3 regions of the Streptomyces sp. NPDC090445 genome follow, and region 2 is predicted to be linked to each of the others. Evidence: riboswitches for the same ligand, from Rfam matches in the RefSeq annotation. Region 2 holds a riboswitch; each other region holds the start of a gene.
What was found. Region 2 has a riboswitch for thiamine pyrophosphate ahead of ACIQUT_RS27085 (thiamine ABC transporter substrate binding subunit). Riboswitches for the same ligand answer to the same signal wherever they lie in the genome.
Positions count from the first base shown of each region.

Region 1 (7,560 bases), on a different contig from region 2:
CCTTCGGACCGGTGGGCCCCGTCTTCCCCTTCGGGCCCCTCGGACCGGTCGGCCCCCTCTCGCCCTTGCACTTGTCGCTGCCCGCCGGCTGCGCCGCCTCCGCCGGGTCCATCGCCTTCTTCGCGGTGCTCGTACAGCGGTCGCCGCTGTCCGGAACCACCACGGACTTTCCGGACTGCGGCGCACCCGCGGCCGCCGGGGCCGCCATGCCGGCCAGCACCAGTGCCACGGAGGCGAACGTGCCTCCGACCAGCCAGCCTGCCCGGCGGGGCAGCGGGCCCAAGGAAGATCTGGGCCTGTCCTCAGAACTCATGTACCGCTCCTCGTGCACACGGGATCGAATGTTTCCCCGAAGCCCGCATGCCCGCACGGACTCCGCGATCAGTCATCCTGAAGAGCAGTTCCCCCCGCGCCGGTCCGGCTCGCCCATTCGTCAGACGAAAGGACCAGCGCACAGGGCCACATGGCCCTGCGCACGCCAGCCACCCGGGGCCGCGGACCGGCGTGCCGCACGCGGCCCGAGCGACCCCGTCCCTAGGGTCGGCGGCCGTGAAGCCGACCATTTGCCTCTGCATGATCGTGAAGAACGAGTCCGCCGTCATCGAGCGCTGCCTGGACTCGGTACGGGACCTCATCGACACCTGGGTCATCTCCGACACCGGATCCACCGACGGCACCCAGCAGCTGATCCGCAACGCCCTGCACGGCATCCCGGGCGAGCTCCACGAGGAGCCCTGGAAGGACTTCGGGCACAACCGCAGCCTCAACATCGCGCACGCCCGTGGCAAGGCCGACTACCTGCTCCTCCTCGACGCCGACCTGGTCCTGTGCCGCACCGGCCCGCTGCCGCCGCTCACCGCGCAGTCGTACATGCTGCGGCACGAGGGTGAAACCGAGTACCGGATCAAGCGCCTGGTCCGCGGTGACCTCCCCTGGCGGTACGAGGGCGTCACGCACGAGTACCTGACCTGCGACCGCCCCGACGAGTACGACCAGCGCCCCGGCAGGCAGGAGAACCTCGACGCACTCGTCATCGAGGACCACGCCGACGGCGGCTCCCGGCACGACAAGTTCGAACGCGACGCGCGCCTGCTCAGCGCCGAACTCGAACGGGACCCCGCGAACCACCGGACGGTTTTCTACCTCGCGCAGACCATGCGGGACATGGGGAACGCCGCGGAGGCGATCCGGCTCTACGAGCGCCGCGCAGCCATGGGCGGCTGGGAGGAGGAGGTCTACTACGCGCTCCTCCAGGCCGGTGTCCTGAACGCCGATGCGGGCGACTGGCCTGCCGCGATGGACGCGCTCACGCGTGCCTGGGAGTTCCGGCCCGCGCGCCTGGAGGCCTGCTACGAACTCGCCTCACGGCTGAGGCTGCTGGGCCGGTACCACGCCGCGCACGCCATCACCTTGGCCGTCCTGGACCGGTCGGCCCCGGCGGACATCCTCTTCGTCCACCCGTGGGTCTACCGGTGGGGGCTGCTCTTCGAGCACTCCATCACCGCCTACTGGGTGGGGGACATGCACGCCTCGCTGCGCGCCTGCGACCGGCTGCTGACCCTGCCCGACCTCCCCGAGAACTACCGGCGTCAGACCGAGACCAACCGCGGCTACGCCCTGGACCGCGGCGGCTCGTCCATCCCCGTTTCACGTGAAACATCGCCCGCTGCGACGGTGTGACACCGCAGACCCCGGCCGGGGTGTCGCCCCCGGCCGGAGGGTCACCCAGCGGCGCGGTCGCCCGGCGGGCGGCGCCGCAGCGCGGCATCCGCCAGTGCCGGCGGTTGCCAGACCCCGTCCGGGTGGTAGAGGTTCGTCCCGGGAGGCACGATCTCGTCGATGCGGTCGAGCACGGCGTCGTCGAGCACCAGCGAAGCGCCCCCGAGCAGCGATTCCAGCTGGTCCATGGTCCGCGGCCCGATGATCACGGACGTGACGGCGGGGTGCGCGAGGGGGAAGGCGACGGCCAGTTCGGGCAGGGTGCAGCCGATGCCGTCGGCGAGCTCGATGAGCTTCTCCACGGCCTCGAGCTTCGCGAGGTTGCCGGGGATCGCCGGGTCGAAGCGCGCCGGCGTGCGTGCGGCCCGTCCCGAGGTCAGGTCGACGGGCTCGCCGAGGCGGTACCTGCCCGTCAGGAAGCCCGAGGCGAGCGGGCTCCAGGTGAGCACGCCCATCCCGTACCGCTGGGCGACCGGCAGGACGTCGGCCTCGATGCCGCGCGCGAGGACGGAATAGGGCGGCTGTTCCGTCCGGAACTTCGGCAGCCCCCGCCGCTCGGCGGTGTGGTGCGCCTCGACGAGTTCCTCGGCGGGGAACGTCGAACAGCCGAAGGCCCTGATCTTCCCCGCGCGCACCAGATCGCCGAGGACCGACAGGGTCTCCTCGACGTCTGTCGTGTGGTCCGGCCGGTGCACCTGGTAGAGGTCGATCCATTCGGTGTCCAGCCGGCGCAGGCTGTCCTCGACGGCGCGCACGATCCAGCGCCGCGAGTTCCCGCTGCGGTTGCGGCCCTCACCCATCTGGAAGTGGACCTTCGTCGCGAGCACGACGTCGTCGCGGCGGCCGCGGAGGGCTTTGCCCACGATCTCCTCAGACTCGCCGGCGGAGTACATGTCCGCGGTGTCGACGAAGTTGATGCCCCGGTCGAGCGCGGCATGGACGATCCGCACGCACGCGTCGTGGTCCGGGTTCCCCACCGCCCCGAACATCATGGTCCCGAGGCAGTGGGCACTGACCTCCATGCCGGTGCGGCCCAGACTGCGATATCTCATGGTCATGGGGCGGCACTCTAGGAGTTGGAGCGCGCTCCAGCGCAAGCCCCGCACGGCCGGGGCTGCCGGTCGGCCGGGCCCCGGGCCGGGCCCGCGACTCCCCCCATACGGGTCGCGGGTCCGGCCCGGCGGGCCCGGCAGGTCAGTCCGCGATCGGCAGGTAGACCCGGTTGCCGGTCGCCGCGAACTCGGCGGACTTCGCCGCCATGCCCGCCTCGATCTCACCCGCCTTCAGGTCGCCGCCGTGCTCGCGGCGGATGTCCTGGGAGATCTTCATCGAGCAGAACTTCGGGCCGCACATGGAGCAGAAGTGCGCCGTCTTCGCCGGCTCGGCCGGGAGCGTCTCGTCGTGGAACTCGCGGGCCGTGTCCGGGTCGAGGGCCAGGTTGAACTGGTCCTCCCAGCGGAATTCGAAGCGCGCGTCCGACAGGGCGTCGTCCCACTCCTGGGCGCCCGGGTGCCCCTTGGCCAGGTCCGCCGCGTGCGCGGCGATCTTGTACGTGATGACGCCGGTCTTGACGTCGTCGCGGTTGGGCAGGCCCAGGTGCTCCTTGGGCGTGACGTAGCAGAGCATCGCCGTGCCCCACCAGGCGATCATCGCGGCGCCGATGCCCGAGGTGATGTGGTCGTACGCCGGGGCGACGTCCGTGGTCAGCGGGCCGAGCGTGTAGAACGGCGCCTCCTCGCAGATCTCCTGCTGGAGGTCGATGTTCTCCTTGATCTTGTGCATCGGGACGTGCCCCGGGCCCTCGATCATCGTCTGCACGTTGTGGCTCTTGGCGATCTTGTTCAGTTCGCCCAGCGTCTTCAGCTCGGCGAACTGCGCCGCGTCGTTGGCGTCCGCGATCGAGCCGGGGCGCAGGCCGTCACCCAGCGAGTACGTCACGTCGTACGCCGCGAGGATCTCGCAGAGCTCCTCGAAGTTCGTGTAGAGGAAGTTCTCCTTGTGGTGCGCCAGGCACCACGCGGCCATGATCGAGCCTCCGCGGGAGACGATGCCGGTCTTGCGGCGGGCGGTCAGCGGCACGTACGGCAGCAGCACGCCGGCGTGGACCGTCATGTAGTCGACGCCCTGCTCGGCCTGCTCGATGACGGTGTCCTTGTAGATCTCCCAGGTCAGCTCCTCGGCCTTGCCGTCGACCTTCTCCAGGGCCTGGTAGAGCGGCACGGTGCCGATCGGCACGGGGGAGTTGCGCAGCACCCACTCGCGGGTGGTGTGGATGTTGCGGCCGGTGGAGAGGTCCATGACCGTGTCGGCACCCCAGCGGGTGGCCCAGGTCATCTTCTCGACCTCCTCCTCGATGGAGGAGGTGACCGCGGAGTTGCCGATGTTGGCGTTGACCTTCACCAGGAACCTCTTGCCGATGATCATCGGCTCGATCTCCGGGTGGTTCACGTTCGCGGGCAGCACGGCGCGACCTGCGGCGATCTCCTCGCGCACGACCTCGGGGGAGACGTTCTCGCGGATCGCGACGTACTCCATCTCGGGGGTGACCTCACCGCGGCGGGCGTACGCGAGCTGCGTGACGGCCTGGCCGCCCCGGCCGCGGCGCGGCAGGCGCGGACGGCCGGGGAAGACCGCGTCGAGGTTCTTGAGGCCGCCGCGCGGCGAGGTGTGCTTGATGCCGTCGTCCTCGGGGCGCACGGGACGGCCCGCGTATTCCTCGGTGTCGCCGCGGCCGATGATCCAGTTCTCGCGCAGCGGCGCCAGACCCCGCCGGACATCGGTCTCGATCTGCGGGTCGGTGTACGGACCGGACGTGTCGTAGAGCGTCACGTCCTTGCCGTTGGTGAGGTGGACCTGGCGAACCGGCACCCGGATGTCGGGGCGGGAGCCCGCCACGTAGCCCTTGTGCCAGCCCGGCTGGCGCTCGGTCCCGCCGTCGGCGTCCTGGCCGACGGCAGGCGTGCGTGCGTCCTGAATGGTCATGAGACCTGATCTCCCTACGCCGGCATTACCCGGTAACAGGTTCGGCGGTCGGCGCAGCCTCTTCCCGTACGCATGTCGTGCCTGCGTACGGTGATCAGCGCCCTCTCAGCCCGGTGCTCCGAGCTCCCGCGTTGTGCAAAGGTGCCACCACGCTAGCGTCATCTGTGGCGTGCTGAACAGTGGGCCCCCTCAACTCTTGCGATGATCAGCCAGTGACGTCCTCGACACAGCCCCCCGACGAGCCCGCCGAGCCCACGGGCCACACCGGCCACGGAGATGCCGACCACGGCCACGGTCACGCGCATGGCCATTCCCACGGCCACGGGCCTGCGGCTCCCGTCTCGAAGCACCTGCGCAAGGTCATCGCAGCCGTGCTGATCCCCTTCGCCACGGCCGTGTTCGTCGGCATGGCAGTGCTCTGGCCGGGCGGCGCCCCCGCACACGAGCGCTCCGGCGTGGGCTTCGACCGCCAGACCGAGCAGGGCCGGGTCGTTCGGCTCGAACAGGTCGACTGCAAATCCGTGAACGCCTCGCAGGTGCCGCCGACGGCCAACCCCTCGACACCGGAGGGCCGTGAGGCACAGGCCGCGCAGACCGGCCAGTGCAAGAAGGCCACCGTCGAGGTCGGCACCGGCCGCGACAAGGGCCGCACCTTCATCGAAATCGTCCAACCGGGGGCTCCCCGGCAGCTGGCGGACGGTCAGGAGGTGGTCGTGGCCTACGCCCCCGACGCCCCTCGGGACCTGCAGTACTCCGTGATCGACGTGAACCGCAAGATCCCGCTGGCGGTACTGGCGGGCATCTTCGCCCTGGTGGTGGTCCTGGTGGGGCGGATGCGCGGCCTGTTCGCGCTGATCGCCCTCGTCATCAGCTTCGCCGTGCTGACCCTGTTCATCCTGCCGGCGATCCTGCAGGGCTCGAATCCGCTGGTCGTCGCGATCATCGGGGCGAGTGCCATCATGCTGATCGCGCTCTACCTGTGCCACGGGCTGACCGCCCGCACCTCCGTCGCGGTCCTCGGCACGCTCGTCTCGCTGCTGCTGATCGGACTGCTGGGCTCGGTGTTCATCGACTGGGCGTTCCTCACCGGCAACACCGACGACAACACCGGGCTGATCCACGGGCTGTACCCGGACATCGACATGAGCGGTCTGCTGCTCGCGAGCATCATCATCGGATCGCTCGGCGTGCTCGACGACGTGACGGTCACCCAGACCTCGGCGGTCTGGGAACTCCACCACGCGGACCCGGCGATGGGGCCGCGGTCCCTGTACCGCGCGGCCATCCGCATCGGCCGCGACCACATCGCGTCGGTGGTCAACACCCTCGTGCTGGCCTACGCGGGCGCGGCCCTGCCCCTGCTGCTGCTGTTCTCGATCGCGAACAGCAGCGTGGGCGCGGTGGCCAACAGCGAGCTCGTCGCGGTGGAGATCGTACGGACCCTCGTGGGCTCGATCGGCCTGGTGGCCTCGGTCCCGGTCACGACGGCGCTCGCAGCGCTCGTGGTGTCCGCCGACCGGCCGGCGGGCGCGACCGCTACGACGGCGGCCCCGGGTACCGGGCGCGGGAACCGGGGCCGGGGCCGGCGGCGCAAGCGCTGAGTCCGGCTGTCAGCCGGCGTTCTGCTCGTTCTGCCGGGACTCGGCGAGGATCTTGTCGAGCGCCTCGTCGAGGCTCATCTCGAAGTCGCCGAGGCTGCGCTCCTGACCGAGTGGAACCAGCCGGTCGGTGCGGTCGAGGAAGGCGACCAGGGGTGCCGCACCGGCCCGGAAGAGGGCGCGGTCGCTGCCGACCTGGAGCCGGATGTGGACGTCGGACAGTTCCTCGGACGAGGCTGGGGCGATGTGGACGTCGCCTTCCCCGCACGGCTTGTTGATGCCGTCGAGCAGCAGCTCCCGCCCGAACGCCCAGGTCACCGGCGCGTCTCCGGGAAGGTGGAAGGTAAGCCGTACTGCGTACGGGTCGCCGGCGTCGTACCGGAGCTCCACCGGGATCCGGAACGAGAGCTCCTCGGAAACGAGGAAGCTCATCATGACCTCTGCCTGTACCGACTCGCGCATTGCCTACCCCGCTGTTGTGGAAGTGGCCAGGAATGACCCCCCGGAACCCCCTTGACAAGATTGGTGGAAGCGCTAGCGGATCACAAGGAGTGAGTTTTCAGATACTGATAGAGAAGGAGAGGGAGCTCAACAGCGCGCCTACTTCACTCCGTAGCCGATCGACCACCCATGGCAGTCTTTCCTGCTGATGGAAAGGGAGAGAAATGGCCATCGTCGCGGCAGCGTCGCCGGCGGTGATCGGGATGGCGGCGCACACCGTGCCCAGCGCGTACTCCTGACGCTCGGTCACGGGCTCCATGCGCCCCAGGGAACGGATCTTCTGCTCCAGGACACGCTGGTCCCGCACGGTGTAGGGGGTGATGGCTTCGACGGGATGGCGGTCGTAGTAGTCCCGGCGCGTCTCCTCGTCGAGCTGGGCCAGCAGGCACTGCCCGATCGCGTGCGCGTGGCCGGTCGCCCGGAAGTCGGCCCACTCTTCGACGGCCGGATCGGCCAGGGTGTCCGACACGCCCACGACCTCGATTTCACCCTCGCGGAAGACCGCGAAGTAGACGGGGGCCCCGACCGCGTCGCGGAAGTGCGCGAGCGAATCGAGGATCATGGTGCGACGTTTCTGCTGCAACCCGCCGGCCGCCAGCCGTCCGGCCGCGGCCCCGAGAACGAAAACGCCGCCCTCGCGGCGCAGATATCCCTCGTGCGTGAGCGTCCGCAGCAGGTGGTACGCGGTGGGGAGTGGGAGCCCGGCCTCACGCGCCAGCTGTTTCGCCGGGGCTCCCCCGGTATGGGACCCGGCTGCTTC
Region 1 is NZ_JBIVXV010000007.1:163,098-170,657, forward strand. Features, by position in the region: gene ACIQUT_RS17595 (hypothetical protein) at 1-229, opposite strand, end outside; gene ACIQUT_RS17600 (glycosyltransferase) at 574-1,680, shown strand; gene ACIQUT_RS17605 (aldo/keto reductase) at 1,722-2,771, opposite strand; gene thiC (phosphomethylpyrimidine synthase ThiC) at 2,914-4,701, opposite strand; TPP riboswitch at 4,696-4,841, opposite strand; gene ACIQUT_RS17615 (YibE/F family protein) at 4,914-6,302, shown strand; gene ACIQUT_RS17620 (SsgA family sporulation/cell division regulator) at 6,312-6,761, opposite strand; gene ACIQUT_RS17625 (IclR family transcriptional regulator) at 6,859-7,560, opposite strand, start outside.
Region 1: another riboswitch for thiamine pyrophosphate. It lies ahead of thiC (phosphomethylpyrimidine synthase ThiC); the one in region 2 lies ahead of ACIQUT_RS27085 (thiamine ABC transporter substrate binding subunit).

Region 2 (7,560 bases):
TACGAAGGCCCGCCGAGGATCTGCACGACGCCGAACGAGGTGAACGTGAACAGGAAGACCATCAGCGCGGCCGCGGCCACCGCCGGGACCAGCGCGGGCAGCGTCACCCGCCGCCAGGCGGCGAACCGTCCGGCGCCCAGCACCCGGGCGGCTTCCTCCTGGCGGGGGTCCAGCTGCGCCCACAGCCCGCCGACGGTGCGGACGACCACGGCGTAGTTGAAGAAGACGTGCGCGAGCAGGATCGCCCACACCGTGGTGTCCAGCCGTACGCCCCACAGCTCCTCCAGCAGCCCGCCCCGCCCGACCAGCGCCAGGAAGGCGGTGCCGACGACCACGGTGGGCAGCACGAAGGGGACGGTGACCACGGCCCGCAGCAGCTGCTTGCCGGGGAATTCCAGCCGTGCGAAGACGTACGCGGCGGGCAGCGCGATCAGCAGGGTGAGCAGCGTGGAGGCGACCGCCTGCCAGGCGGTGAACCACAGCACCCCGGCGATGTCGGCCCGGGTCAGCACCTCGCCGATGCGGCCGAACTGCCAGCCGGCGTCGGTCCTGACCCCGCGGCCGACGATCGCGGTGACGGGGTAGGCGAAGAACAGTGCGAAGAAGGCCAGCGGCACGGCCATCAGGGCCAACCTGACGGCCGCACCGCGTGCCGCCGTGCCCGCTGTCCTGCCGGGGGCTACTTCACGACGAGCGAGGACCATGTCTTGACCCACTGCTCACGGTTCTTGGCGATGTTCTCGGGAGCCACGGTCTCGGGCTTCTCGACGACCACGCCGTGCTTCGTGAACAGCTCCGGCAGCGCGGCGTCCGTGACCACCGGGTTCACGAACATCTGGAGCGGCATGTCCTCCTGGAACTTCTTGCCGATCATGAAGTCGATCAGCGCCTTGCCGCCCTCCTCGTTCTTCGCGCCCTTGAGCAGGCCGGCGAACTCGACCTGGCGGAAGCAGGTGCCGGTGGCGACGCCCGTGGGGGCCTCGGCCGGCTTCGGGTCGGCGTACAGGACCTCGACCGGCGGGCTGGAGGCGTACGAGACCACCAGCGGGCGGTCGGCCTTGGCCTTCTTGCCGCCCGCGGAGCCGGAGAAGCGCTCGTTGTAGGCCTGCTCCCAGCCGTCGACGACCTCGACGCCGTTGGCCTTGAGCTTGCTCCAGTAGTCCTTCCAGCCGTCCTCGCCGTACTTGCCGACGGTGGCCAGCAGGAAGCCCAGGCCCGGGGAGGAGGTGGCCGCGTTCTCGGTGACCAGCAGGTTCTTGTACTCGGGCTTGAGCAGGTCGTCGAGCGTCTGCGGCGGGGCGATCTTCTTGTCGGCGAAGTACGCCCTGTCGTAGTTGACGCAGATGTCGCCGGAGTCCACGGGCGTGACCCGGTGCTGCTTGTCGAGGACGTACTCGGGCTTCACGCCGGCCAGGCCCTTGGCCTCGTGCGGGGTGAAGATGCCGTTGTCCAGGGCGCGCGAGAGGAGCGTGTTGTCCACACCGAAGAACACGTCGCCGCGCGGGGAGCCCTTGGTGAGGATCTCCTGGTTGAGGGCGGCGCCCGCGTCCCCGGACTTGAGGACCTTGACGGTGTAGCCGCTCTGCTGCTCGAACTCCTTCAGGACCGTTTCGGTCACGTTGAAGGAGTCGTGGGAGACGAGGGTGACCGTCTTGGACTTCGGCGACCCGCCGGCGCTGCCCTCGGGCTTGTCCTGCCCGCCGTCGCCGCCGCAGGCGCTGAGCGTGGTGACGCCGAGGGCGGCCGCGAGGGCAGCTCCCGCGATCTTCCTGGTGGTGCTCACTGGTGTATTCCTCCTGGGATGACCAGGAGAAGACGCGGCCCTGCCCCGGCGCTCTGTCGGAGCGGGCGCCGGGGCAGGGCGCAACAGCTTGAGTGGTGACCGAACTTCCTACCCCGCATGACCGGGGCGAGGTTCAGAGGGTCTGCGGCTGACGGTGCCGCACTCTCAGCGCTGTGGCGCTCCCCTGTCGGAATATGCAATTGGTTCGGCCACAGGGTACCCCGTGGCCGAACCGGCACCGCGAGAAGCGGAAGCTACCGCTCCGCAGCGGCCAGCTGGCCGCACGCACCGTCGATCTCCTGACCGCGGGTGTCACGCACGGTCACGGGCACACCGTGCCGGGCGATGGCCTCGACGAAGGCCCGCTCGTCCTCGGGGCGCGAGGCGGTCCACTTCGAACCCGGCGTCGGGTTCAGCGGGATCAGGTTGACGTGGACGCGCTTGCCCTTGAGGAGCCGGCCCAGGAGGTCGCCGCGCCAGGCCTGGTCGTTGATGTCGCGGATCAGGGCGTACTCGATGGAGACCCGGCGGCCGGACTTCTCGGCGTACTCCCAGGCCGCGTCGAGGACCTCGCGGACCTGCCAGCGGGTGTTCACCGGCACGAGGGTGTCGCGCAGCTCGTCGTCGGGGGCGTGCAGCGAGACGGCGAGGCGGCACTTGAAGCCCTCGTCGGCGAACCGCAGCATCGCCGGGACCAGGCCGACGGTGGAGACGGTGATGCCGCGCTGGGACAGGCCCAGGCCGTCGGGCTCGGGGTCGGTGAGGCGGCGGATGGCGCCGACGACCCGGTTGTAGTTGGCCAGCGGCTCGCCCATGCCCATGAAGACGATGTTCGACAGCCGGGCCGGGCCGCCGGGGACCTCGCCGTCGCGCAGGGCGCGCATGCCGTCGACGATCTGGTGCACGATCTCCGCGGTCGACAGGTTGCGGTCCAGGCCGGCCTGGCCGGTGGCGCAGAACGGGCAGTTCATGCCGCAGCCCGCCTGCGAGGAGATGCACATGGTGACCCGGTCCGGGTAGCGCATCAGCACGGACTCGACGAGCGTGCCGTCGTGCAGCCGCCACAGGGTCTTGCGGGTGGTGTCGTCGTCGCAGGAGATGTGCCGTACGACGCGCATCAGGTCCGGCAGCAGCTCCTCGCGGAGCTTCTCGCGGGAGGACGCCGGGATGTCGGTCCACTCCGCCGGGTCGTGGGCGTAGCGCGCGAAGTAGTGCTGCGAGAGCTGCTTGGCCCGGAACGGCTTCTCGCCGATCGCGGCGACCGCCTCGCGCCGCTCGGCCGGCGACAGGTCGGCGAGGTGCCGCGGCGGCTTCTTCGCCCCCTTCGGCGCGACGAAGGTGAGCTCTCCCGGAGCGGGGCGGGGTGCCATGATCGGTCCTTCCTCAGGCGACGAGGTCCGACGGGCTCCGCACGTGCGGAGCGATGGCGATGGCGCGGTCCGCGCCCGGAGACCTCACGAGATGCATCCCCGCGATCACGGGGAAAGGGCGCACCACGGAAATGGTGCGCCCTTCAGGATAACCCGGTCGGATCGGCCGCTGCCGACGATCCCGCGGCCGGTGCCCCGGCCCGTCCCGGCGGTCAGCCCGTGCCGACGAACAGCGCCAGCAGCAACCACACCACCGGGGCGGTCGGCAGCAAGGAGTCCAGCCGGTCCATACTGCGTCCGATATGCGGCTCCGCCGCGTGGCTCCGTGGCGCGGGCTCAGCCCGTGCCGACGAACAGCGCCAGCAGCAACCACACCACCGGGGCGGTCGGCAGCAAGGAGTCCAGCCGGTCCATGATGCCGCCGTGGCCCGGGAGCAGGGTGCCCATGTCCTTGATGCCCAGGTCCCGTTTGATCATCGACTCGCCGAGGTCGCCCAGCGTGGCGCTGACCGCGACCGCGAGGCCGAGGATCAGGCCCTGCCACCAGGCCCCGCCGTCGACCAGGAACTCCATGCACAGCGCGCCGGCCCCCATCGAGAAGGCCACCGCGCCGAGGAGCCCCTCGCGGGTCTTCCCCGGGCTGATGCGCGGCGCGAGCTTGGTCTTGCCGAAGCGCCAGCCCACGGCGTAGGCGCCGGTGTCGCTGACCACCGTCAGGGCCAGGAAGGTCATCACCCGCTGCGGGCCGTCGTCCGCCGTGAGCAGCATCGCCACGAAGGTCGCCAGGAACGGCACGTAGAACGCCGCGAAGACACCCGCCGTGACGTCCTTGAGGTAGTCCTCGGGCGGTTCGGTCATCCGCCAGACCAGGACCGCCAGCGCGGTCAGGGCCATGGCCACCCAGGCGCCCTCGGCACCCCTCACGTACCCGGCGATGACCATGGCGGCACCGCCGATCGCGAGCGGGACGAGCGGCGCCTTGATGCCCTTCTTCTCCTGGAGCCGGGAGGTGAGCTCCCACAGGCCGACGACGACCGCGACGACGATGACGCCGACGAAGACCGCCTTCACGATGAAGAGCGAAGCGAAGATCACCGCACCGAGGCCGACACCGACCCCTATGGCGGCACGCAGGTCTCGCCCGGCCCGCTTCTTCTGCTTCCTCTGCGGTGGGGGCGAGGAGTCCTGCGGTGCCTGCGAAGGCGGAGGCGGGGGGCTGGGCATGGGCTCCTGCGGCGGCATCTCGGTGCGGAACGGGGGGCCGCCGTCAGCGGCAGCCCCCCGATCGCGTGCTTCCCGGTCGTCGAAGTCACGGCCGGCGGCATCGGGCACGATGGGCATGGGCCGAGTGTGCGGTCCCACCAGCGCATCGTATGCGGGACCCGCCGGAACCGGCTCCGTGGCCCAGGGAGAGTCGTTCATCAGACCTCGAGCAGCTCGGCTTCCTTGTGCTTGAGCAGCTCGTCCACCTGCGCGACGTACTTCGCGGTGGTGTCGTCGAGCTCCTTCTCGGCGCGGCGCACCTCGTCCTCGCCCGTCTCCTTGTCCTTGACGAGCTTGTCGAGGGCGTCCTTGGCCTTGCGGCGGACGGAGCGGATGGAGACCTTGGAGTCCTCGGCCTTGCCGCGCGCGACCTTGATGTACTCCTTGCGGCGCTCCTCGGTGAGCTCGGGGAAGGTCACCCGGATGATGTTGCCGTCGTTGCTCGGGTTGACGCCCAGGTCGGAGTCGCGGATGGCCTGCTCGATGTTGCGCAGGGCGCTCTTGTCGAACGGGGTCACGACGGCCATGCGCGGCTCGGGCACCGAGAAGGACGCGAGCTGGTTGATGGGCGTCAGGGCGCCGTAGTAGTCCGCCACGATCTTGTTGAACATCGCCGGGTGCGCACGGCCCGTGCGGATCGCGGCGAAGTCCTCCTTGGCGACGACAACGGCCTTCTCCATCTTCTCCTCGGCCTCGAGGAGGATTTCTTCGATCACCACGTGCTCCTGCATGTCTTGAATGGATGGTTCAGGCGGGCGGTGCGGGCCGGGCCCCGCGGGACCCGGTCCGGCTGCGGACCGCTCAGGCCCGGGTTCCCTGGTCACTCACGAGCGTGCCGATCTTCTCACCCTTGACGGCGCGGGCGATATTGCCCTCGGCAAGCAGTTCGAACACCAGGATCGGCAGCTTGTTGTCGCGGCACAGCGTGATGGCGGTGGCGTCGGCGACCTTGAGGTCGCGGGACAGCACCTCGCCGTACTCCAGCGCGTCGAACTTCACCGCGTCGGGGTTCTTCTTGGGGTCGGAGTCGTAGACCCCGTCGACGCCGTTCTTGCCCATGAGCAGGGCCTCGGCGTCGATTTCCAGGGCGCGCTGAGCGGCCGTGGTGTCGGTGGAGAAGTACGGCATGCCCATACCCGCGCCGAAGATCACGACGCGGCCCTTCTCCAGGTGCCGTACGGCCCGCAGCGGAATGTACGGCTCGGCGACCTGGCCCATGGTGATCGCCGTCTGCACGCGGGAGTCGATGCCTTCCTTCTCCAGGAAGTCCTGGAGGGCGAGGCAGTTCATGACGGTGCCGAGCATGCCCATGTAGTCGGACCGGGCGCGGTCCATGCCGCGCTGCTGGAGTTCGGCGCCTCGGAAGAAGTTGCCGCCGCCGATCACGACGGCGATCTCCGCGCCGTCCCGGACCACCGCGCCGATCTCGCGCGCGATGGCATGGACGACGTCGGGGTCGACGCCCAGTCCGCCGCCACCGGAGAAGGCTTCGCCGGACAGCTTCAGCATGAAGCGGCGGCCCTTCTTCCCGTGGTCGCTCTTGTCGTCGGAAGCGTTGTGGGGGTCCACGCCCTGATTCATGGAGATCTCCTCGTGCACATACGAAGAAGGCCATTGCCGGTGGGTCCTCGCGGTTCCCTCTACGGCAATGGCCTCCTCGTCAGATCTGCGGTCGTTCCGCGCGTACGCGGACGACTGCCTCAGACCCTACCGGGGTCCGGTGTCCGTCGTTGTACGGACGGACTCAGATGCCGACCTTGATGCGCGCGAAGCGCTTCAGGGTGACACCGGCCTCGTCCAGAACCTTCTGGACGGACTTCTTGTTGTCCAGCGCGTACGGCTGGCCGAGGAGGGTGGCCTCCTTGAAGAAGCCGTTGACGCGACCCTCGACGATCTTCGCGATGGCAGCCTCGGGCTTGCCCTCCGCGCGGGTGACCTCTTCGGCGATGCGGCGCTCGGACTCGACCTTCTCGGCCGGGACGTCCTCGGCGGACAGCCACTGCGGGGCGAACGCGGCGATGTGCTGCGCGACACCGCGGGCGACGTCGGCGTTCTCCTTGTCCAGCTCGACCAGGACGCCGATCTGGAACGGCAGGTCGGGCATGGTGCGGTGCATGTAGGAGGTCACGAAACCGCCGGTGAACTGCGCGAAGCGGTCCAGGACGATCTTCTCGCCGAGGTTGGCGTTGGCCTCGTCGACGAAGGCGGTGACGGTCTTGCCGGGCTCGATCTCGGACGCGAGCAGCGCCTCGATGTCGGCCGGGGAGGTGGCGGCGACGTGCGCGGCCAGCTGGTTGGCGACGGCCAGGAACTTCTCGCCCTTGGCGACGAAGTCGGTCTCGCACTTCAGCTCGACGATGACACCGGAGGTGTTGTCGTCGGCGATGAGGGAGACGACGGCACCGTTCTCGGCAGAACGGCCCTCGCGCTTGGCGACGCCCTTCTGACCCTTGATGCGGAGGGCCTCCTGGGCCTTCTCGACGTCACCGTCGGCCTCGACGAGCGCGTTCTTGCAGTCCAGCATGCCGGCGCCGGTGAGCTCGCGGAGCTTCTTGACGTCAGCGGCGGTGTAGTTCGCCATGAGTCTGTGATTCTCTCTCGAAGTCGTAGATCTACGGGTGAACGGCGGAGGTGCCGCGCTCGTGGCGCGGCTCCCCCGCCGTCATCGTCCGTCCTGCGAGTGCCCGGAGCGTGAACTCCGGGCGCCCTCAGCGGGTCAGGCCTGCTCGGCGTCGGCGGCCGGAGCAGCCTCGGCGGCCGGAGCGGCCTCGGCGGCCGGGGCAGCCTCGGCGGCCGGAGCGGCCTCGGCCTTCTTCTCGCCCTCGAGCAGGTCGCGCTCCCACTCGGCGAGCGGCTCGCCGGCGGCCTTGTCGCCCGGCTTCGAGTCACCGGTCGCAGCGCCGGAGCGGGCGATGAGGCCCTCGGCGACAGCGTCGGCGATCACACGGGTGAGCAGGGTGACGGAGCGGATCGCGTCGTCGTTGCCCGGAATCTTGTAGTCGACCTCGTCGGGGTCGCAGTTGGTGTCGAGGATCGCGACGACCGGGATGTTCAGCTTGCGAGCCTCGCCGACGGCGATGTGCTCCTTCTTGGTGTCGACGATCCAGACGGCGCTCGGCACCTTCTGCATCTCGCGGATACCAC
Region 2 is NZ_JBIVXV010000017.1:77,360-84,919, reverse strand. Features, by position in the region: gene ACIQUT_RS27090 (ABC transporter permease) at 1-623, opposite strand, end outside; gene ACIQUT_RS27085 (thiamine ABC transporter substrate binding subunit) at 680-1,783, opposite strand; TPP riboswitch at 1,871-1,979, opposite strand; gene rlmN (23S rRNA (adenine(2503)-C(2))-methyltransferase RlmN) at 2,038-3,153, opposite strand; gene ACIQUT_RS27075 (phosphatidate cytidylyltransferase) at 3,490-4,575, opposite strand; gene frr (ribosome recycling factor) at 4,575-5,132, opposite strand; gene pyrH (UMP kinase) at 5,218-5,997, opposite strand; gene tsf (translation elongation factor Ts) at 6,161-6,997, opposite strand; gene rpsB (30S ribosomal protein S2) at 7,133-7,560, opposite strand, start outside.

Region 3 (7,560 bases), on a different contig from region 2:
CACCGCACCCTCGTCCACTCCCCGGGCACGCAGCTCACCGTGCTGCGCCCCGACGACCCCGCCGTCCGGCCCGACGCGGACCACGAGGCCGTCACCGTCAGTGCGGTGTGCGCCCCCGCGGGCCCGGCCGCCGCGCCCGCACCCGACGCCGAGGCGCTGCTGGACCTCGCCGCCCGGGCCGTGCCCGGGCTGCGCGAGCGGCTGCTGTGGTGGGAGGCGCGCACCCCGGCCGACATCGAGGCGGCCACCGGGGCGGCGGGCGGAGCGGTGCCCGCGCCCTCGCTCGCCGGGGCCGGCGGCCGGCTGCTGCACCCCGCGAACTCCACGGCCCTGCCCGGGCTGTACCTCGCGGGCGGCTGGGCGCACCCCGGCGGCGGGCTGGCGCACGCCGGGATGACCGGGGCGCTGGTGGCCGGGCTGATCGTGGAGGGCGCGGACTTCCGCGGCTCGCAGTAAGCCGGACGGGCTCACGGGGCGGCCGCCCGGTGAGCCCGTCCCCGGCCCCGGCCCGCACCGGAGCCGGTCCGGCATCCGGTGCGCGCCGGGGCGAAACCCGGTGCGGAGCCGTCAGTAGCGGTACTGCTCGTAGTCGCCGGAGCCCTGGTACGGGTACTGCTGGGGCTGCTGCTGCGGCTGCTGCGGGTACGCCTGGCCGCCCTGGCCGTCGGCCGGGTACGGCTGCGCGACGTCCCGCTGCTGCGGCACCCACACGCCGCCGGGCGGGGTGTCCATCGCGTACTGGTCCTGCCCGGCCGTGCCGCCCGCGTACGGGCCGGCGCCCTGGCCTCCGTACGGGGTGTAGTCGTACGGCTGCTGCGGGATGACGCCGCCGCCGGTGCCGATGTACGGGTCCGAGTAGGCGGCGTAGACCTGCTGTTCGCCGCCGGGCTGGTAGGCGCCGGGGTAGTCGTAGCCGCCGCCCGGCGCCTGCGGGTCCTGGTAGCCGGCGTAGCCGTGGGCGTCCTGCTCGGCGGTGGTGAACGGCGAGGCGAACGCGGCCGTCTGCCCGGCGTCGGAGCCGGACCCGAAGCTCTGTATCCCGTACGAGCCGGTGTCCTCGGGCAGCGGCTCGGGGCTGTACAGCTCCTCCGTCGCGGCCGTGAACCGCGGCCGGGGGGTCTTCCCGGATTCCGCCGCCCCGTCGGCGCCCGCGTCCGCGGGCCCGCCCGGCGCGTCGGCGCCGTACTCCACCCCGGACACCTCCAGCGCGGGCTCGGACCGCGGTCCGCCGGCGCGGCGGCGCCGGGCGGCACCCTTCGGGGCCGCGGCGGCGTCCTCGCCCTTGCCACCCTTGCCGCCCTTGCCCTGCTTGCCGCCCTTGCGCAGCGCCCAGCCGGCCTCGAAGCCCTTGCGGAAGGACAGCGTCACCAGCGTCTGGCCCAGCGCGAACGCGAGCGCGCCCGCGGCGATGACCGGCACCGAGGGCAGCACCACCCCCGCGACCACGCCGAGGAACCCGGCGAACGCGAGCAGCCGCCAGCGCAGCCGGGCCTTGTACTGCATCAGGACCTCGGCAAGCAGCCACAGCGCGACGAAACCGAACGCGACGTAGAGGACCGTCATTCCCATGCGTGGCACCCCTCGGTACGGCCGTCCTGGGGTACGGCCGATCAGGCCCGCTGGTGCAGGCCCAGATTCTCGTAGATCTCGAGAGTCGCCGTGGAGTTGTTCAGCGTGATGAAGTGCAGCCCCGGGACACCCTCGGACAGCAGCCGCGCGCAGAACTCCGTGGCGAACTCGATCCCCATGGAGCGTACAGCGGCCGGATCGTCCTTGACGGCGAGCATGCGCTCTTTCACGGCCTCGGGGAAGACGGCGTTGCTGAGTTGGGGCAGCCGGTCGAGCTGCTTGACGGCCACAACAGGCATGACCTCAGGGATGATCGGGGTGTCACAGCCCGCCTTTTCGGCGCTGTCGCGAAGCCGCAGATAATTCTCCGGATCGAAGAACATCTGGGTGATCGCATAGTCGGCACCGGCGCGGCACTTGTCCACGAAGTGCCGGATGTCCGTGTCCCAGTCCTCGGAGCGCGGGTGCATCTCCGGGAAGGCGGCGACGCCCACGCAGAAGTCGCCGGATTCCTTCAGCAGCCGGACCAGGTCGGCCGCGTAGTGCACCCCTTCGGGGTGGGGCACCCACGGGCCCATGGGGTTGCCCGGCGGGTCGCCGCGCACGGCGAGCATGTTGCGGATGCCGGCGTCCGCGAACTGGCCGATCACATTGCGCAGCTCGGCCACGGAGTGGTCGACGGCGGTGAGGTGCGCGACGGGTGTCAGCGTGGTGTCGGCGGCGATCTGCTGGGTGGCCTTGACCGTGCCGCCCCGGGTGGAGCCGCCGGCCCCGTAGGTCACGGATACGAAGCTCGGGGACACCGCCTCGATGCGGCGCAGCGCGTTCCAGAGGTTGCGCTCGCCCTTCTCGGTCTTGGGAGCCCAGAACTCGAACGAGTACGAGGGGTCCCCGGACGCCAGCAGGTCGCGGACCGTGCGTGCACGGTCCGTTCGGGTGGAAGCGGTACCAAGGGCCATACGGGCAGGTTAGACGCGTGTTCCCGCACGCCGAAGCCCTGTCCGGGTTTTGGACAGGTTTTTGGACACTTAAGAGACGCGGTTCCGGATACGCCGTGCGAGGTCCGCCGCCGCGGCCCCCGGATCGGACGCCTCGGTCAGGGCGCGGACGACGACGACCCGGGTCGCGCCGGCGTCGAGGACCTCGTCGAGGTTGCCGGCGTCGATGCCGCCGATCGCGAACCAGGGGCGGTCCTGCCGCAGGGAGGCCGCGTACCGGACCAGGTCCAGGCCGGGGGCGGGCCGGCCGGGCTTGGTGGGGGTGGGCCAGCAGGGGCCGGTGCAGAAGTAGTCCACGCCCGGCTCGGCGGCCGCGGCGTCGACCTCGGGCTCGGCGTGGCAGGAGCGGCCGACCAGCACCCCCTCGCCGAGGATGGCGCGGGCGGCCGGCACCGGGATGTCGCCCTGGCCGAGGTGCAGGACGTCGGAGCCGATGGCGTGCGCGACGTCGGCGCGGTCGTTGACCGCGAGGAGCTTGCCGTGCCGGCGGGCGGCCTCGGCGAACACCCGGAGGTGGTCGAGCTCCTCGGCCGCCTCCATGCCCTTGTCGCGGAGCTGGACGATGTCCACCCCGCCGGCGAGGACGGCGTCGAGGAACTCGGGGAGGTCTCCCTGCCGCGTGCGGGCGTCCGTGCACAGGTAGAGCCTGGCGTCGGAGAGCTGCCGGGCGTTCGAGGACATGGGTACCCCCTGGTGGGCGCAGAGAACGCGGGCCGCACCGGGCGGCCCGCGTTCCGCGGATGGATCGGTCGGCTCGGGTCAGAGGGCGAGCGCCTGGGCGCGGCGCTTGACCTCCGTGCCGCGATTCTCGCGCAGCGCCTGCACGGGGGTGCCGGGCAGGGTCTCGTCCGCGGTGAAGAGCCACTCCAGCATCTCCTCGTCGGAGAAGCCGTCGTCGCGCAGCACCGTCAGCAGGCCGGTGAGGCCCTTGACCAGCTTGGTGTCGTCGATGAAGTCGGCGGGGACCTGGAGGGTGCGGTTCTCGCCCCGGCGGACGGCGATCAGCTGACCTTCCTTGACCAGCTGGCGGACCCGGGTCACCTCGACGTCCAGCATCTCGGCGATGTCGGGCAGGTGGAGCCAGGAGGGGACAAGGGCATCGATCTTGGTGTCAATCTCGGTCACGGCACAAGCCTGCCACCTCCCGCCCGCTGCCGGTACCCGGGCCTGTCCGTACGGGGCTCCCCGGCCGTACGGGGACCCCCGCACGGCCCGGGCGCGCCGTCCGGGTGCTCCGCGCCGCGCTACTGCGGGGCAGCCACGGCCGACTTCAGGGGGGTGCCGGGGTCGGCCACCCGGCCGGGGTCGACGGCGGCGCCGGTCTCGATCAGCTTGCGGCCCTGGGCGAGGTCCCGCGGCCGGCCCACGGCGAGGATCGCTACCAGCGACCCGGCCCGCAGCCAGCACACCGACCACGCCTGCCCGCCGGGGTCGCCGCGCCACAGCAGGGTGTCCGCGTCCGCGTGGTGGCCCGCGTACTGGACGAACCGCCCGAACTGCTCGGACCAGAAGTACGGGACCGGGTCGTAGACCTGGAGCGCGGCCCCGGACTCCGCCTTTGCCTCTGCCTCCGCCCCGGCCCCGGCCCCGGCCCCGGCCCCGGCCAGGATGTTCGCCGCGACCACCCGCGGCCCCTGCAGCGCGTTGTCCCAGTGGTGCACCAGCAGCCGCGCCCCGTACCGCGCCGAGGGGAACGAGGCGCAGTCGCCCACCGCGTACACCCCCGGCAGGGAGGTCCGCAGGTACGCGTCCGCCGTCACCGAGCCGTCGGCGCCGAGCTCGACGCCCGACCCGGCCAGCCAGCGGGTGGCGGGCCGCGCCCCGATGCCCACGACGACCGCCCCGGCGGGCAGCTCCCGGCCGTCCGCGAGCAGCACCCGCCCGGACTCCACCGAGGCGACCTTGGCGGAGGTCAGCAGGGCGGCCCCCACCTCCTCGTACCAGCCGGCCATCGGAGCGGCGACCTCCGCCGGCAGGGCGCCCGCGAGCACCCGGTCCGCGGCCTCGACCACCGTCACCGCGCAGCCCGCCTCCCGGGCCGCGGTCGCGAACTCGGCACCGATCCACCCGGCGCCGACGACGACGGTGGCCGGGGTCCGGGCCAGCACCGGCCGCAGCCGGGCCGCGTCGTCGAGGGTGCGCAGCAGGTGGACGCCGGGGACGCCCTCGGAGCCGGGCAGGGTCAGCGGTTCGGCGCCGGTCGCCAGGACCAGGACCCCGTACGGGACCGGGCCGGACTCGGTGTCCAGCTCGCGGTCGGCGGCCCGCAGCCCGGTCACCTCCACGCCGAGCCGGAGTTCGATGCCCAGGCCCTCGAAGTCGACGTCGAAGGCGGAGTCCTCGGCCTTGCCGAGCAGGACCGCCTTGGACAGCGGGGGCCGGTCGTAGGGCTGGTGGGGCTCGGCGCCCAGAAGGATCACGGGGCCGGTCCAGCCCTGCTCGCGCAGGGCGACCGCGGTCTGCACGCCGGCCATTCCGGCGCCGACGATGACGACGCCGCTCTGAGTGTGTTCGGTCTGCTCGCTCACGCAACCCACCCTAGTCAGCAGTGATCGGTGAGGAAGGGTGCACCGGCGGCCGCGTCCCGGCTCTCTCCCGCCGCCCGAAGGGGAACGGCTACTGTGGCCACCGTACCTATCGCGGGAGCCCGGGCGCACCGGGCTGAGAGGGAGGCTGGCCGGCCTCCGACCGTCCGAACCTGATCCGGGTCATGCCGGCGAAGGGAGGGGCTGGACGCCCATGCACTCGTCCAAGGGAACCGCGACGGCCGCGGGATCCGACGTCCTCGTCATCGGGGGCGGGATCATCGGCCTGGTCACCGCCTGGCGGGCGGCCCGGCGCGGGCTGCGCACCGCCCTCGCCGACCCGGCCCCCGGCGGCGGCGCCGCCCGGGTCGCGGCGGGCATGCTCGCCGCCGTCACCGAACTGCACTACGGCGAGGAGACCCTGCTCGGCCTCAACCTCGCCTCCGCCGCCCGCTATCCGGAATTCGCCGCCGAACTCGCCGACGCCAGCGGCGGCATGGACATCGGCTACCGCGCCTGCGGCACGCTCGCCGTCGCCCTCGACGCCGACGACCGGCTCCACCTGCGCGAACTGCACGCCCTGCAGCGCCGCTGCGGCCTGGAGTCCGAGTGGCTCACCGGCCGCGAATGCCGGCGCCTGGAGCCGATGCTCGCCCCGGGCGTCCGCGGCGGCCTGCGCGTGGACGGCGACCACCAGGTCGACCCGCGGCGGCTGGCCGCCGCCCTGCTGGCCGCCTGCGAGCACGCCGGCGTCGACATCCGCCGGGCGAACGCCGAACGGCTCGTCGTCACCGCCGACCGGGCGGCCGGCGCCGTGCTCGACGACGGCACCGAGCTGTCCGCCGACCAGGTGGTGCTGGCCGCGGGCTCGCTCAGCGGCCGGCTGGCCGGCGTACCCGACGAGGCGCTGCCGCCCGTCCGGCCGGTGAAGGGGCAGGTTCTGCGGCTCGCGGTGCCCGCCCCGTACGCGCCGTTCCTGTCGCGGACCGTACGGGCCCTCGTCCGCGGCAGCCACGTGTACCTGGTGCCCCGCGAGAACGGCGACATCGTCATCGGCGCCACCAGCGAGGAACTCGGCTGGGACACCACGGTCACCGCCGGCGGGGTGTACGAACTCCTCCGCGACGCACACGAGTTGGTGCCCGGCATCACCGAACTGCCGCTGACCGAGACCCTCGCCGGCCTGCGCCCCGGCTCCCCCGACAACGCCCCGCTGCTCGGCCCCACCGCCCTGCCCGGCCTCCACCTGGCCACCGGGCACCACCGCAACGGGGTGCTGCTCACCCCCGTCACCGGCGACACGATGGCCGAACTGCTCGCCACCGGCGCCCTGCCGGAAGCCGCCCTGCCCTTCAGCCCGCGCCGCTTCTCCCCCGCACGTCAGGAGTCGTACGCATGACCATCTCCGTCAACGGCGAGCCGCGCGAGCTCGCGCCCGGCACCACCCTCGACGCGGTGGTCGCCACCCTCACCGCCGCCCCCTCCGGGGTCGCGGCCGCACTCAACGAGACCGTGGTCCCGCGCGGGCAGTGGCCGCACACCGCGGTCGGCGACGGCGACCGGGTCGAGATCCTGACCGCGGTCCAGGGAGGCTGAACACGATGGCGGACGACGCACTCCTCCTCGGCGGCCGGACCTTCTCCTCCCGCCTGATCATGGGCACCGGCGGCGCCCCCAGCCTCGACGTGCTGGAACACGCCCTGACCGCCTCCGGTACGGAACTCACCACGGTCGCGATGCGCCGGCTCGACCCGGCCGTCCGGGGCTCCGTCCTGGGCGTCCTCGACAAGCTCGGGATCGCGGTCCTGCCGAACACGGCCGGCTGCTACACCGCCGGCGAGGCGGTCCTCACCGCCCGGCTGGCCCGCGAGGCGCTCGGCACGGACTGGATCAAACTGGAGGTCATCGCCGACGAGCGGACCCTCCTCCCGGACGGCGAGGAACTGCTCGCCGCCGCGGAAACCCTGGTGGACGACGGGTTCACCGTGCTGCCGTACACCAACGACGACCCCGTGCTCGCCCGGAAGCTGGAGGACGCCGGCTGCGCGGCCGTCATGCCGCTCGGCTCGCCCATCGGGTCGGGCATGGGCATCCGCAACCCGCACAACTTCGAACTGATCGTGGAGCGGGCCGGCGTGCCGGTGATCCTGGACGCGGGTGCGGGAACCGCCTCCGACGTGGCGCTGGCGATGGAACTCGGCTGCGCCGGGGTCATGCTGGCGTCGGCGGTGACGCGGGCGCAGGTGCCGGTGCTGATGGCCGGCGCGATGCGGGATGCGGTGTCCGCCGGGCGGCTCGCCTTCCGCGCGGGCCGCATCCCCCAACGCCGCTTCGCCCACGCCTCCTCCCCGGCCGAAGGCCGCGCCACCTTGGACCCCGAACACCCGGCCTTCTGACCCCGCTTCCGCTGCGCGGAGCCTTTCCCCAGTCCCGCCCCTTCCCGAAACCGGGCGCTGACCGGACCCGTT
Region 3 is NZ_JBIVXV010000002.1:138,377-145,936, forward strand. Features, by position in the region: gene ACIQUT_RS05330 (phytoene desaturase family protein) at 1-456, shown strand, start outside; gene ACIQUT_RS05335 (hypothetical protein) at 568-1,569, opposite strand; gene metF (methylenetetrahydrofolate reductase [NAD(P)H]) at 1,611-2,528, opposite strand; gene thiE (thiamine phosphate synthase) at 2,598-3,248, opposite strand; gene ACIQUT_RS05350 (Rv2175c family DNA-binding protein) at 3,327-3,692, opposite strand; gene ACIQUT_RS05355 (NAD(P)/FAD-dependent oxidoreductase) at 3,812-5,095, opposite strand; TPP riboswitch at 5,197-5,309, shown strand; gene thiO (glycine oxidase ThiO) at 5,307-6,491, shown strand; gene thiS (sulfur carrier protein ThiS) at 6,488-6,688, shown strand; gene ACIQUT_RS05370 (thiazole synthase) at 6,694-7,488, shown strand.
Region 3: another riboswitch for thiamine pyrophosphate. It lies ahead of thiO (glycine oxidase ThiO); the one in region 2 lies ahead of ACIQUT_RS27085 (thiamine ABC transporter substrate binding subunit).